Regions from separate parts of the Amycolatopsis sp. NPDC102522 genome, predicted to be linked through region 1. Evidence: riboswitches for the same ligand, from Rfam matches in the RefSeq annotation. Region 1 holds a riboswitch; each other region holds the start of a gene.
The links. Region 1 has a riboswitch for cobalamin ahead of ACZ6YV_RS43060 (prenyltransferase/squalene oxidase repeat-containing protein). Riboswitches for the same ligand answer to the same signal wherever they lie in the genome.
Positions count from the first base shown of each region.

Region 1 (4,613 bases):
CGACGACGGTCGTCCCGGTGAGCGCGTCGCTTCCGGCGCAGATCCCGTCGTAGCCCTTGGTGGGATCGACCGCGTTCGCGGGTGCGGCGGAAAGCCCGATCAGTCCGATGAGGACGGACGTGACGGTGAGCAGTTTTCTCATGGTGTTGCCCCCTTTGACTTGATGGAACGGCGAAGCAGGAAAACGAGCACGATCGCGGCGGCCAGCAGGATCCCGGCCAGGCCGACGAGTCCCCAGAGCACCCACGCGGGCTGGGTGGTCTGGGAGGCGGCCGCTTGCACTTGTGCGCCGGAGACGGCGTCGGCGGCGTTCGCCTCGGTGAGCGGAAGCCGGATCGCGGGCGACAGCGGCGAATCGGCGGCGGTGAGCCAGGAGCGGCCCGCGACCCCTTGCGCGGCGGCCAGGCTCGTCGGGAAATCGGTCTTCCCGTCGCTCGCCGCCACGGATCCCTTGGCGAAACCGCCGTCGGGCTGGACCAGTTTGCCCAGCGACCGCGCGGTTCCGCTCGCGTCGAGGCCGGCGGTCTGCCGCGCGGCGGCGACGGCGGCGCTGAGCACGACGTCCGGCTCGCCCCCCTCACCGGTCACCATGCCCTCGCCGGTCGGCCGGACGCCGAGCGCGCCCACCGCGGACACGAACGCCGACACGCGCCGCTCGGTCCAGCCGTCGGGCCGTTTGGTCGACGGCGCGGCGTCGGTGTGCGAACGGACGGCCAGCGCGGTGACAGCGGCAGCCGTCGCGGCGAGGTCGCCGGAGCCGCACTCCGCGGTGTCCAGGTGCTTCGGGAAGGTTCCGTCCGCGCACTGGCGCGAAAGGAGCAGTTCGACCGCGGGACCGGGGTCTGCGGCGGTGGCGAGCACCGCCCACGCGTGCCGCTCGACGGTCTCGTCGGCGTCGGCGAAGGACCCGACGTCGGTGAACTTGCCGTCCACGCCACGCAGCTTGACCAGGTCGGCGCGCAACTGCCCGGCGATGTCCGCTTTGGCGAACTCGGCGACGAGCACGAGTTTCGCGAGCGGTCCGGCGTAGGAGGCCCCGCTCTGCTCGTACGGCGCGCCGTGGGCGTAGGCCTGCACGGCTTCCGGCGTGAGCAGGAACTTCGACGCGCGGGCGACCGTGTCCGGCTGCTCGTCCAGCGCCCGCAGGGCCAGCACCAGATCGGCGGTGGCGTCGTAGTCGACGTAGGTCTTGCCGTCCTCGGTGACCTCGACGTGGTCGCCGCTGACGAGCCGGTTCGTCAAGTACGCGCCGAGCCGGGAAGCCGCGTTAGCCACGACCGGGGTGGCGATCGCGGTCGGAGGTGGGACACGGGCGCCGGTCGACGCCCTCGGAGTGACGGTCTTCTTCGGCTTCGGTGCCTTCGGTGCGGGGGTCTTCGGCGCGGGGGTCTTCGGTGCCGGCTTGGCCGCGGGCGGGGTGTTCGTGACGGTGACCGTGCTCGGCACGGGCGGGCTGGTCGCCGGGGACGAGGACGTGCCCGGCGTCGGCGTCACCGACGTCGTCGTGGTGGTCGTGGTCGTCGTCGTTGTGGTGGTGGTCGTGGTGCTGGTGGTCGTGCTGGTCGGCGCCGGGTCGCTCGTGGTCGAGGTCGGCGTGCCGGTGGCCGTACTCGTTTCGGACGACGTCGAGGTCGGTGTTTCCGAGGCGCTGCTGGTCGGCGGCAGGCCGCCGCCCTTCGCGAGCGCGTAGAAGCCGACCTGCGACAACCCGAGCGAAGCCTGGGCGCTCGCGCGGATCCAGGTGTCGAGCCCGCTGATTCCCGAAGCGCGCGCGGCCTCGTAGGAAGCCGGGTTGTAAGCGATCGCGCCGAGGTCGCCCGCGAGTTTGTTGCCGGAGTCGGCCGCGGCGTTCGCCTGCGCGGATTTGAGGAACCGCACGCCCTTGTCCACCGCCGCGTCCGCGCCGCCCGCGTCGGCCAGTCCCTGGAGGATCATGCCGGTGCTGTTGGTGTTCGGCGCCTCGGTGCCGACGCCGCCGCCCCAGCCGCCACCGGCGCTCTGGTTCCCCTTGAGCCAAGCGACGGTCTTGGCGATCGGGGCGTCGAGACCGGCCGTGCCCGCCTTCTTCGCGGCCAGCATCGCCGAGAGGGCCAGACCGGTGGCGTCGCCGTCGGACGGGGAAAGGTCGAGCGGCTTGCCCTCGTCGCAGGTCGAGACCTTGTGGCCGTCCGGGGTGACGTGGTCGCCGGTCTCCTTCGTCGGGATGTAGGCGAAGAAGACGCGGAAGTAGCCCTCGGAACACTGCTGGGTCAGCAGCTTGTCGATCGCGAGTTGGTCGTTCGCACCCGCTGCGGCGAGGCCGATGACACCGAGGGCCTGGCCGAACATGTTCGCGTTGTTGCTCACCGAACCGGCGAGGTCGGGATCCTTCGAGTAGTCGCTGACCCGGCCCTTGTCCGGGCCCTTGTGCATGATCGCGCCCTGGGTCTCGGCGACCATGTCGTAGCCGTCGAAGTTCCGGGGGTTCCGGCCGGAGACCTGCGCGGCGACCAGGGTCTTGGCCGTGGCACCGCCGACGATGACCTTGTCGTACCCGGCACCGGGTGCGAGACCGTCCCAGGTGAAGTAGTCGGTGGCGTGGCCTTGGTCGTCGAGGAACTTCGCGATCGACTCGGCCTTCGCGCCGTCACCCGACGCGTACATCGAGAACAGCACGTCGATCATCAGGCCGTGGTCAGGCAGTTCGCCGCCGTTGGGGTTCTCGAGCGTGCCGTCCGGCTTCAGCTTCGTCGCGAGCCAGCGGGAGTTCGACTTCGCCGCGCCGGGGTCGTTCGCGGCCGTCGCCGTTCCGGTGAGCAGCGCGGCGACCACGCCGACGCTGACGGCGAACGCCGATGCGGCCAGGTACCCGCGGCGCATGGCTCCTCCTTGCGGCATGACGGAGGACAGCGCGGGACGCCGCAGTCACCCCTGTTTATCGCGACAGTGGTTCGGACTTCTGGTTGGTTCATCCGCCCGTGCGGTACCCCGGCTCGCCCTGGTGAAGGGCCCACGGTTGCGCGACAGCGCCGGATTTCGACCGGCTTCCCCGTCACGGGCGGCGATGTTGAGTTGTCGAGCCCGCCGAGGTTAACACTCGATTACCTACGACAGGCACCGCTGACCAGGTCGGTAGCCAGGATCACATCATCACTCGCGCCCGGCGGTACCCCGGCGCTTGACCGGGATGAGATTCTTCGGGTCGTCCGATTCAGCGCGGTCGTGGGGGAAGTCCGGTGAGAGTCCGGCGCTGTCCCGCAACGGTATGCCCTCCAGGCGAGCCCGGTCACCCACGTCGCGCGGTGTCACCGACTCCTGTCGAGGAAATGCGGGAAAGGGTTCTCATGAGACGTTTGGTCTTCGCTGTCGCCATGCTGTGCGGCATCGGGCTGGTCGCCGCCCCCGTGGCGAACGCGGCCACCCACAACAAGGCGGACGCCGCCGCGGGCTGGCTCGCCAGGCAGCTGACCGACGGGGAAAGGTTCGAGGCCGACTTCGGTGGCCAGAAGTTCCCCGACCAGGGTCTGACGATCGACGCGATCTTCGCGTTCGCCGCCGCCGGGGTGTCGGACACGAACGCGGGGAAGGCGATCACCTGGCTGGCGAAGCCGGAAATCACCACCGGCTATGTCGGCAGCGGCACCGAGGCCTACGCGGGCGCGCACGCCAAGCTGCTGCTCGCCGCGCAGATCCGGGGCAAGAACCCGGCGTCGTTCGGCGGCGTCGACCTCAAGGCGGGACTGCTCTCGCTGCTCACGCCGTCCGGCCGGTTCTCCGACCGCTCCGAATACGGCGACTACTCCAACGCCTTCTCGCAGTCGCTCGCGCTGCTGGCGCTGGACCGCACCCCCGCCGGCGCCCCCGCGGCGGCCGTGACGTTCCTCGCGGGCGCCCAGTGCGCGGACGGCGGCTTCCCGCTGAACTTCGGCGAAGCGACCTGCGCGAGCGACGTCGACTCGACCGCGATGGTCGTGCAGGCCTTGCGCGCCACCGGTGACGCGGTGAACGCCGGCGAGGGCACCTCCTGGCTGGTCACCAAGCAGCACGCGAACGGCGGCTTCGGCGTCGGCACGAACGCGCCGAACTCCAACAGCACCGGCCTCGCCGCCGAAGCGCTGGCAGGCCACCGTCCCGCCGCCGCGGTCAAGGCGCGGGAATTCCTCCGGTCGCTGCAGACCGGCTGCACCGGAGCCGGAGCGGACCGCGGCGCGATCGCCTACGACGCGACCGGCCTCAACCCGGCGACCGCCTCGCGCGCGACCGCGCAAGCGATCCTCGGGCTGGCCAGGGTTCCGCTGAGCGACCTGCACGGCGGTGGCCGTCCGCAGGCCCCGGTACTCGCCTGCCCCTGACGTCACCTCGTGAGTGGTACGGACGGTTCTAACCGTCGTTACCACTCACGAGGTCCTGGGGTCCCGCACGGTGAGGCGCCTTGGTCGCCCCTGCAGTACGTGAAGGCCCCCTTCATTGCGCCTGGCGCTGTGAAGGGGGCCTTCACGTACTTGGCCAGCGATCGACCGCAGACGCTCTTGGTCCTGACTCGAATCGCTGCCCGCGCCCCAGTGGACCGACATCTACCAGCCCGTGCATCGCGGCGGACCGGGCGGCGGCGGCTGCGGGGGCCGGGCCCAGGG
Region 1 covers NZ_JBVJLY010000039.1:29,891-34,503, forward strand. The annotation lists gene ACZ6YV_RS43050 (flagellar hook-length control protein FliK) at 1-142, opposite strand, end outside; gene ACZ6YV_RS43055 (hypothetical protein) at 139-2,859, opposite strand; cobalamin riboswitch at 2,942-3,083, opposite strand; cobalamin riboswitch at 3,165-3,291, shown strand; gene ACZ6YV_RS43060 (prenyltransferase/squalene oxidase repeat-containing protein) at 3,324-4,331, shown strand.

Region 2 (4,613 bases), on a different contig from region 1:
GCGACGTCGAGCGTGAGTTGCTTGAGTGACCAATAGATCCGCGGGTTCGGGCGGTCCGCCCAGGTGGCGATGCCGTCGCGCAGGGCCGGCCCCATCTGGTCGACGTAGCCGGTGAGCCGCTGCCGGGTGAACGCCGCCTGCATGATCCGGCGGTGCAGATGGTGCTCGCCGAAGTCGAGCAGCATCAGGCCGCGGTCGAAGAACCGCTCGATGAAGAACTTCCAGCCCTCCTGGGAGAAGGCCTTGTCCTTGTTCACCAACGCGATCTGCGTGGCCTCCGGGCCGGAGAGGGTGACGATGCGGCGGCCGAACGCGCCCATCCACGACACCGGGCCGTAGGTCTCATGGCGTTTGAGGCCGAACTCGACGCCGAAGCGCATGAAGTCCAGCGCGTGCCCGATGACCGGCGGGCCTTCGTCGCCGAGGACGGGTTTGAGGCCCGGTGGGGCGGGCGCGAGTTCGCGGACCGGCCAGGTCGCGCCGAGCCAGCGCTGGTCGACCGAACGCGGCAGGGGGATCGAGGTGAGCGGCGGAACCCGCTCGCGCAGCGCCCCGGTGACCTTTTCGACGGCGTTCGCCATGGTGACCATCTCCCCGTTGAGACCGGTTACCGCTCCACCATCGCATCCTTATTGACGTCCTGACAATACCTCCGCCGAAGTACATGAAGGCCCCCTTCCTTGCGCCTAGGTACAGGAAGGGGGCCTTCATGTACTGATCAGCCGAGTTCGGTCCGGACCGCCTGGGCGGCGGCGACCAGGTTCCGCAGGGCGGGCTCGACCTCGGCGTAACCGCGGGTCTTCAGACCGCAGTCCGGGTTGACCCAGATCCGCTCGGCGGGCACGGCGCCGACGGCGGTCCGCAGCAGCCCGCTGACCTCGTCGACGTCGGGGACACGCGGCGAGTGGATGTCGTACACGCCAGGCCCGACGCCGCGGCCGAAGCCCGCCGCGCCCAGGTCGGTGACGACCTCCATCTTCGACCGCGCGGCCTCGATGCTGGTGACGTCGGCGTCGAGCGCGTCGATCGCCTTGACCACCTCACCGAACTCCGAGTAGCACATGTGCGTGTGGATCTGCGTCGCGTCGTCGATGCCGGACGTCGCCAGCCGGAACGACGAAACCGCCCACGCGAAGTACGCCTCGTGGGCCGCCGTACGCAAGGGAAGCAGCTCCCGCAGCGCCGGCTCGTCCACCTGGATGACGCGGATGCCCGCCTCCTGCAGGTCGTGCACCTCGTCGCGGATGGCCAGCGCCACCTGACGGGCGGTCTTGCCCAGCGGCTGGTCGTCGCGGACGAACGACCACGCCAGGATCGTCACCGGCCCGGTCAGCATCCCCTTGACCGGCTTCGTGGTCAGGCTCTGCGCGTAGCGCGCCCACTCGACGGTCATCGGCTCCGGGCGCGAGACGTCGCCGTACAGGATCGGCGGCCGCACGCACCGCGAGCCATAGGACTGCGCCCAGCCGAAGTCGGTGGCGGCGAACCCGGCCAGCCGCTCGGCGAAGTACTGCACCATGTCGTTGCGCTCGGGCTCGCCGTGCACCAGCACGTCGAGGCCGAGGTCCTCCTGCAACCGGATGACGTGCTCGATCTCCGCCTTCATCGCGGCCTCGTAGCCCGCGTCGTCCAGCGAACCCGCCTTGTGCGCGGCCCGTGCTTTGCGGACCTCGGTGGTCTGCGGGAACGAGCCGATCGTCGTGCTCGGCAACGGCGGTAGCCCCAGCGCGTCCTGCTGCGCCACCGCGCGCCGGGCGTAGGGGGAGCGGACGGTGTCCTCCGGCCGCAGCGCCTCCAGCCGGGCCCGCACTCCGGCGTCGGCCAGGTCGGCCGCCGTGGCACGGTCCGCGGCCGCGGTGCGGGCGGCGGAAAGGTCGACGCCCTCTTCCGTCAGCGCGCGGCCGAGCAGGACGACCTCGTCGACCTTCTGCTTGGCGAAGGCGAGCCAGCCCTTGAGACGCGGGTGGAGCCCGTCCTCCCGCTCGACGTCGTAGGGCACGTGCAGCAGCGAGCACGACGTCGAGACGCTGACCGACTTCGCGGTGCCGAGCAGCGTCGCCGCCCGGCCGAGCGCGCGGGTCGGGTCGGTGCGCCAGACATTGCGCCCGTCCACGACCCCGGCCAGAACCTCCTTGTCGCGCAAGGCGGGCTCGGCCGCGACAGCGTCCACAAAGGACTCATCGGTGACGAGGTCGACGGCGAGCGCGTCGATCGGGGAGCGGGCCAGCACGCCCAGACCGCGACCGAGACCGCCGAAGTACCCGGCGACCAGGATCTTCGGCCGCGCTGTCTCCTTCGCCAGCCGGTGGTAGGCGCGGATGAGCGCGTTGAGCTCCTGCTCTGTCCGGTCCGCTGCGAAGGCGGGCTCGTCGAACTGGACCCACTCGACGCCTTCGTCGTGCAGGCGCCTCAGCAGTTCGACGTAGCCGTCGAGGAGGTTGTCGAGCAGATCCAGTGGGCGAAAGCCCTCCGGAGCACTCTCGGCCGCCTTCGCGAGCAGCAGGAACGTCACCGGGCCCACCAGCACCGGCCGCGTCTCGACGCCGATCGCGCGGGCTTCGCGGTACTCGTCGAGCGGCTTGGTGCCGGTGAGCGAGAACGTCGTGTCCGGGCCGAGTTCGGGGACGATGTAGTGGTAGTTCGTGTCGAACCACTTCGTCATCTCCATCGCCGGCGCGTCCTGCACCCCGCGTGCGGCGGCGAAGTAGATGTCGAGCGGCGAAAGACCGAGAGTCGTGAAGCGCTCCGGCAGCGCCCCGAAGAGCTCAGCGGTGTCGAGCACCTGGTCGTAATGGGAGAACGTGTTGGACGGGACGGAGTCCAGCCCGGCGTCCTTGAGTTCCCGCCAGGTCCGCGTGCGCAGCGCACGGCCGGTGTCCAGCAGTTCGGCCTCGTCGATCTTGCCCGCCCAGTAGCGTTCGAGTGAACGCTTGAGTTCCCTGTCCGGTCCGATCCGGGGATAGCCCAGCACTGTCGTGCCGATTTCGGTCACAGCTCTCTCCTCGCGAGCTTGTCGTCAGAGCCCGGAGCCGCGCACAGGAGTGACCGCCGTTCGGTCGTGCCCATCCCACGAGGCCCGGACTCACGCACGCCGTCGGCGCACGTACCACGGGCAGGTCTTCGGACTCGTGGGCGACTCGCTCGCTCCTACCGGCCGTCGCTTCCCGGGTGCCATACCCAGTGCTTTACCGTGTCTCGCACGGTGACGGCTTTCGTTCCCACATACCGCTGCGGGGCAGTCCCGGATTCACACCGGGTTCCCTGTTACCTCGACCGGCTTGGGAGGCCGGGCGAACCAGTAGCACCTCGAAGCGTACTCAGGCCCGCTACGGGGCCGCTCGAATGTGATGAACCTCAGTCCGCGGCCCACTCGTATGCCAGCTGATACCGATCGGCCGCGAGGGTCATGTCGTTCATCTCCACCGGTTTTCCGTCCTCGCGGTAGGCCACTCGGGTCACCGTGATGACGGGAACTCCGTCGGCGAGCTGCAGTAAGGACGTTTCGTCGGGAGTCGGCATCCGAGCTCCGACATGCTCGGTGAAGGAGGCTAGCCGGTGGCCGGATTCCTCCAAGCGTGCATAGGTCCCGCCAGGTCCCGTGTCGACTTCTTCCACCGCGGTGCCGCGCGTGAACTCGCGAGGAAGGCGGGACACCGCGAGCTGCACGACGAGTCCGTCTGCGCGCATCACGCGATCTCTCACGGTGACCGCCGCGCCGGGATCGAGGTCGAGATACTCGGCGGTGCGGGTGTCGGCTTCCTCGAACCGGATACGTACGGATGTCGAAGGCGTGAACCCATGAGCCGTGGCATCGGCAATGAACGCTCCGCGGTCTTCTTCGCGTGCGGTGCGGGAGAGCCGTGCTCGCGCCAGCCGTTGGAGACTGGTCGGAGGCCGGACGAAAACACCTTTGCCGTGCTCGGCGGTCACGAGGCCTTCGGACTTGAGGACGTCCACCGCGTCTCGCACGGTAGGTCGTGAAACGCCATAGGTGGTAACTAGTTCACGTTCGCTGGGTAGTTGTGCACCATGCGGGAACTGGCCGGATGAGATCTTCTCGCGAAGATCCGCGGCCACCTGCCTGAACGCCGGCACTCCGCTCGTGCGATCCACCATGGGCGCCATCCTGCCACTGGCTAACTTGTCTTGACCAGTTGGCTGCGTTATGCCACGGTATTGGTCAACATGTCTTTACCAGTTGGAGGCGAGATGAGCGGTTGGCCAGGAAGCGACGAAAGCGTCGTCGCCGGGGGCGAGGTCGCACGCATCCACGTCGACCTGGCCACTGCCCATCCGGTGCTGGACGGGACCTGGCATCGCGTTCGTCTGGAACCGGGCCCGATGCCCGGAGGCAAGCTGACGATGCTTTGCGGCCGGAATGCTTCCGTCGAGTTCGTCGACCGAGGAGGGCGGGGTGGGGGCAGTGCCACAACCTGTTGCTGGGACTGCGACCTGGCCTATCGCCGCACGCACGACATCGCGGTGCTGCCCGGCCATCCCGCGTTGTAAATGAAAAAGCCCGCCCGGCGCGGGTGCGCCGAGCGGGCCTGTACCGCAGACGAGGGATCAGTCCCAGTCGAGGGCGCCACCGGACTGGTACTCGATGACGCGGG
Region 2 covers NZ_JBVJLY010000005.1:214,800-219,412, forward strand. The annotation lists gene ACZ6YV_RS16280 (cytochrome P450) at 1-581, opposite strand, end outside; gene metE (5-methyltetrahydropteroyltriglutamate--homocysteine S-methyltransferase) at 719-2,992, opposite strand; cobalamin riboswitch at 3,095-3,315, opposite strand; gene ACZ6YV_RS16290 (GntR family transcriptional regulator) at 3,355-4,116, opposite strand; gene ACZ6YV_RS16295 (hypothetical protein) at 4,210-4,509, shown strand; gene ACZ6YV_RS16300 (ribonucleotide-diphosphate reductase subunit beta) at 4,567-4,613, opposite strand, start outside.
Region 2: it holds a riboswitch for cobalamin, as region 1 does, so the genes downstream of both, metE (5-methyltetrahydropteroyltriglutamate--homocysteine S-methyltransferase) here and ACZ6YV_RS43060 (prenyltransferase/squalene oxidase repeat-containing protein) in region 1, are expected to answer to the same signal.

Region 3 (4,613 bases), on a different contig from region 1:
TCGAAGGCCTCGCCCAGGCGTTCCTCGGCAAGGGCGCGCAGACGCTGGATCTCCAGCCTGCCCGTCATGTACGACAGGGCCTGGCCGGGCCACTCGATATAGCGATCGGTCTCGGACCGCACCTCGACGTCGCTGAGCACGCAGTGCTCGGTGAGGTAGTCGACGCATTGCTGCCTGGTCCAGCCCAGGGCGTGCAGCCCGGTGTCGACGACGAGCCGTGCCGCGCGCAAGGAGTCCTCCGCGACCATGCCCAGCCGCATGACGTCGTCGGAGTACAGGCCCATTTCGTCGGCGAGCCGTTCGGTGTAGAGCGCCCAGCCTTCGTCGAACGCCGAGAGCGGGACGAGCTTGCGCAGCCGCGGCACTCCTTCGAGTTCGAAAGACACACAAGCCTGGAAGTGGTGTCCTGGAACGGCTTCGTGGAAGGCGACGGACTCGGCGATGAACCGGAACCGCTCGGTCACCTGGTAGGCGTTGGTGGAGTAGACGCCGGGACGGCTGCCGTCGGCCGAGGGCGGCATGTAGTACGCCTGGGCGGCGGACGGGCCATCCGCTTCCGGCACCGCACGGACGACGCATTCGGCGGACGGCACCCGGCGGAACCAGCCGGGAGCGGCGGCCGTCGCCCGCGCGACCGCTTCCGTCGCCGTCGTGATCATCTCGTCCGCGTCTCGCCAGCGCAGCGACGGATCGGTGCGCAGCCGCCGCCGGACCGCGACGGGGTCGTCCTCGCCGAACACGGCGGCGCCGAGGCGTCGGTACTCCTCGTCGAGCGCCTGGCCTATTTCGAGGCCGATCCGGTGTAGCTCCTCCGCGGAGACCCCGGTGGTGGTGTGCGTCTTGACCAGACCCGCGTAGCTTTCCTTGCCGCCCTCCAGCCGGCAAAGACCCGGCTTGTCGTCGGGGCGGCCGTGTCCGGCGATCTCGCGGGCGAGCGTCTCGCGGTAGGCGACGAGCGCCGGCCGCACCTTTTCGGTGAACAGCCGCTCCCGCCGCGCCGTGCGGTCTCCGGTCAGGGCCGGGACGACCAGCGGGTTGGGTTCAGCGGCCAGGAACCGGTCGAGGTAGTCGACGGCGTTGCGCACCGCACGTTCCACCGGGGTCCGGCCTGCCTCGATCCCAGCGCGATGGCGGTCGGCGAGAGCCGCGAAGAACTCCGGGAACGCTGAAAGCCTCGCCAGGTAGTCCTCCTCCGCCTGCTCCCCGGACGGTGCCAGCTGCGGAAGCCAGGACAGTGCCCCGATGCCTTCGGCGGCCATCGGGTCGGCGAGGATGAACTCGCTCAACCGTGCGTCCAGCCTGGTCAGGAGCGATTCCGCGTGGTGGGCGACGACGCCGAGCGTGATCCGGTCCGGATCCGTGGAGCGGGCGGCGTGTCCGGCGATCCGGACAGCCCGTTCCCTCAGCCGGGCGTCACCGGCCTCGGAGACGTCCCGCAACTCGTGATCGTGCCCGGCGATATTGTCGAAGGTCGCCATCAACGGCATCTCGGTCGCGAGTACGTCGAGGAGTTCGTCGGCCAGCTCCGCCGCTGTCGGCTCATCACTCATACCTGACAACTACCAGACCGGATCCGTTTCCCGCTGCCGATTTTCCGTTATCCGACCAGGCCTACCACCCATTCGGCCGGTCCGGTGCACGCGTTCGCGACGGCGGTTCGTGTCCACTGTGGATCGCCTCCACCCACCTGAGGCGTACACCACAACCTCGACATAGTCGGACTTCCTACTTTATGGTGTCCACAGGTCTGCGGTGCAGGGAAGCCGGTGAGAATCCGGTGCGGTCCCGCCACTGTGACCGGGGAGCGGCGCTCCCGTAGAGAAGGCCACTGGCGCGAGCCGGGAAGGCCGGAGCCGCCGCGGATCCGGGAGCCAGGATACCGGCCGCAGATGTCCACGTTCGTCCACGAGGATGGAGCTGAACGCATGCGGATTCTTCCTGCCTGCGCGAAAGTCGCCGACCCGCCACCACCCCGGCGGTAAGTCGTCCGTACTCCCCTGCCCGGCCACCGATCGTGGCCTCGGGCGGCTTCGTCCTGCGTACTTTCGGAAAGGGCATCCATGAGCACCGAACTCAGTCACTTCGTCGGCGGCAAGCCGGTACCGGGGACTTCCGGCCGCTTCGCCGACGTCTTCGATCCCAGCAGCGGCGCCGTCCAGGCCCGTGTCCCGCTCGCGTCGGCCGCCGAGGTCGCCTCCGTGGTCACCGACGCCGCTCAGGCCCAGCTCGAATGGGCGCGCTGGAACCCGCAGCGGCGCGCCCGGGTCCTCATGAAGTTCGTCGACCTCGTCCGCGCCGAGGAAGACTCCCTCGCCCGGCTGCTCTCCTCCGAACACGGCAAGACCGTGCCCGACGCGCGCGGTGACATCCAGCGCGGTCTCGAAGTGGTCGAGTTCGCCATCGGCATCCCGCACCTGCTCAAGGGCGAGTACAGCGACAGCGCGGGCACCGGCATCGACGTCTACTCGATGCGGCAGCCGCTCGGCGTGGTCGCCGGGATCACCCCGTTCAACTTCCCCGCGATGATCCCGCTGTGGAAGGCCGCCCCGGCGATCGCCTGCGGGAACGCGTTCGTGCTCAAGCCCTCCGAACGCGACCCGTCGGTCCCGCTGCGGCTGGCCGAACTCTTCCTCGAAGCCGGTCTGCCGCCGGGCGTGTTCAACGTGGTCAACGGCGACAAGGAAGCCGTCGACGCGCTGCTCACCGATCCCCGTGTCGAGGCTGTCGGCTTCGTCGGCTCCTCGTCGATCGCCGAGTACATCTACACCACCGCGGCCGCGCACGGGAAGCGCGCACAGTGCTTCGGTGGCGCCAAGAACCACATGATCGTGATGCCGGACGCCGATCTCGACCAGGTCGTCGACGCGCTGATCGGCGCCGGCTACGGTTCCGCGGGCGAGCGCTGCATGGCGATCTCGGTCGCCGTCCCGGTCGGTGAGGCCACCGCCGACGCGCTGGCCGCCCGGCTGACCGAGCGAGTCAAGACGCTGAAGATCGGCGCCTCGCTCGACGAGACCGCCGACTTCGGGCCGCTGGTGACCGCCGAAGCCGTCCAGCGGGTGCGCGACTACATCGACATCGGCATCGCCGAGGGGGCGAAACTGCTCGTCGACGGTCGCGAGACCACTGTGGATGGTCACGAGAACGGCTTCTTCCTCGGCGGCTGCCTGTTCGACCACGTCACCTCCGACATGCGCATCTATCGCGAGGAGATATTCGGCCCGGTGCTGTCGATCGTGCGCGCGGCCGACTACGAGGAGGCGCTGCGGCTGCCCAGCGAACACGAGTACGGCAACGGCGTCGCGATCTTCACCCGCGACGGTGACACCGCCCGCGACTTCACCTCGCGGGTGAACACCGGCATGGTCGGGGTCAACGTGCCCATCCCGGTCCCGATCGCCTATCACACCTTCGGCGGCTGGAAGCGTTCCGGTTTCGGCGACCTCAACCAGCACGGGCCGGACTCGATCCGCTTCTACACCAAGACCAAGACGGTCACCTCGCGCTGGCCATCCGGCACCAAGGAAGGCGCCTCCTTCGTCATCCCGACGATGAGCTGAGGCCGCGATGAGACTGACCGACGAACAGCGAGCCCTGCGCGAGACCGCGGCGGAATTCGCCGCGGAACACCTCGCGCCGCACGCGATCGAATGGGACCAGGCCAAGCATTTCCCGGTCGACGTCCTGCGCAAGGCCGCCCAGCTGGGCATGGGCGGCGTCTACCTGCCCGAAGACCTCGGCGGCTCCGCGCTCGGGCGGCTCGACGGCGTCCTCGTCTTCGAGGCACTCGCCACCGGCTGCCCGTCGCTGGCCGCGTACATCTCCATCCACAACATGGTCGCGACCATGATCGACAAGTTCGGCGACGACGTGCAGCGTCACCGATACCTGCCTCGAATGTCCACCATGGACACTTTCGGCAGCTACTGCCTCACCGAACCGGACGCGGGTTCCGACGCGGCGGCGCTCTCCACCCGCGCCCGCCGCGAGGGCGACGAGTACGTGCTCGACGGGGTCAAGCAGTTCATCTCCGGTGCGGGCACCTCGGACGTCCACGTCGTACTCGCCCGCACCGGCGGACCCGGCGCGCGCGGGATCTCGGCGTTCATCGTCGAACGGGACACGGCCGGTGTTTCTTTCGGCCCCAACGAGATCAAGATGGGCTGGAACGCCCAGCCCACCCGGCAGGTCATCTTCGAGGGCGCCCGCGTTCCCGCTTCCGCGTTGCTCGGCGGCGAAGGCAACGGGTTCCGCGTCGCGATGTCCGCATTGGACGGTGGCAGGCTCAACATCTCGGCTTGCTCCCTCGGTGGAGCCGAAGCCGCGCTCGGCATGGCCGTCCGGCATCTCTCGGAGCGTTCGGCGTTCGGCGAGAAACTGTCCGAGAAGCAGGCGTTGCAGTTCCGGCTGGCCGACATGCGCACCGATCTCGAAGCCGCCCGCACCCTGCTCTGGCGGGCCGCGGACGCGCTCGACCACGGTGAGGACACCGCGACCCAGCTTTCGGCGATGGCCAAACGCTTCTGCACCGACACCGGGTTCGAGGTGGCCAACCAGGCACTGCAGCTGCACGGCGGCTACGGCTACCTCGCCGAGTACGGGCTGGAGAAGAT
Region 3 covers NZ_JBVJLY010000006.1:215,308-219,920, forward strand. The annotation lists gene ACZ6YV_RS17690 (DUF885 domain-containing protein) at 1-1,550, opposite strand, end outside; cobalamin riboswitch at 1,717-1,902, shown strand; gene ACZ6YV_RS17695 (CoA-acylating methylmalonate-semialdehyde dehydrogenase) at 2,061-3,560, shown strand; gene ACZ6YV_RS17700 (acyl-CoA dehydrogenase family protein) at 3,568-4,613, shown strand, end outside.
Region 3: it holds a riboswitch for cobalamin, as region 1 does, so the genes downstream of both, ACZ6YV_RS17695 (CoA-acylating methylmalonate-semialdehyde dehydrogenase) here and ACZ6YV_RS43060 (prenyltransferase/squalene oxidase repeat-containing protein) in region 1, are expected to answer to the same signal.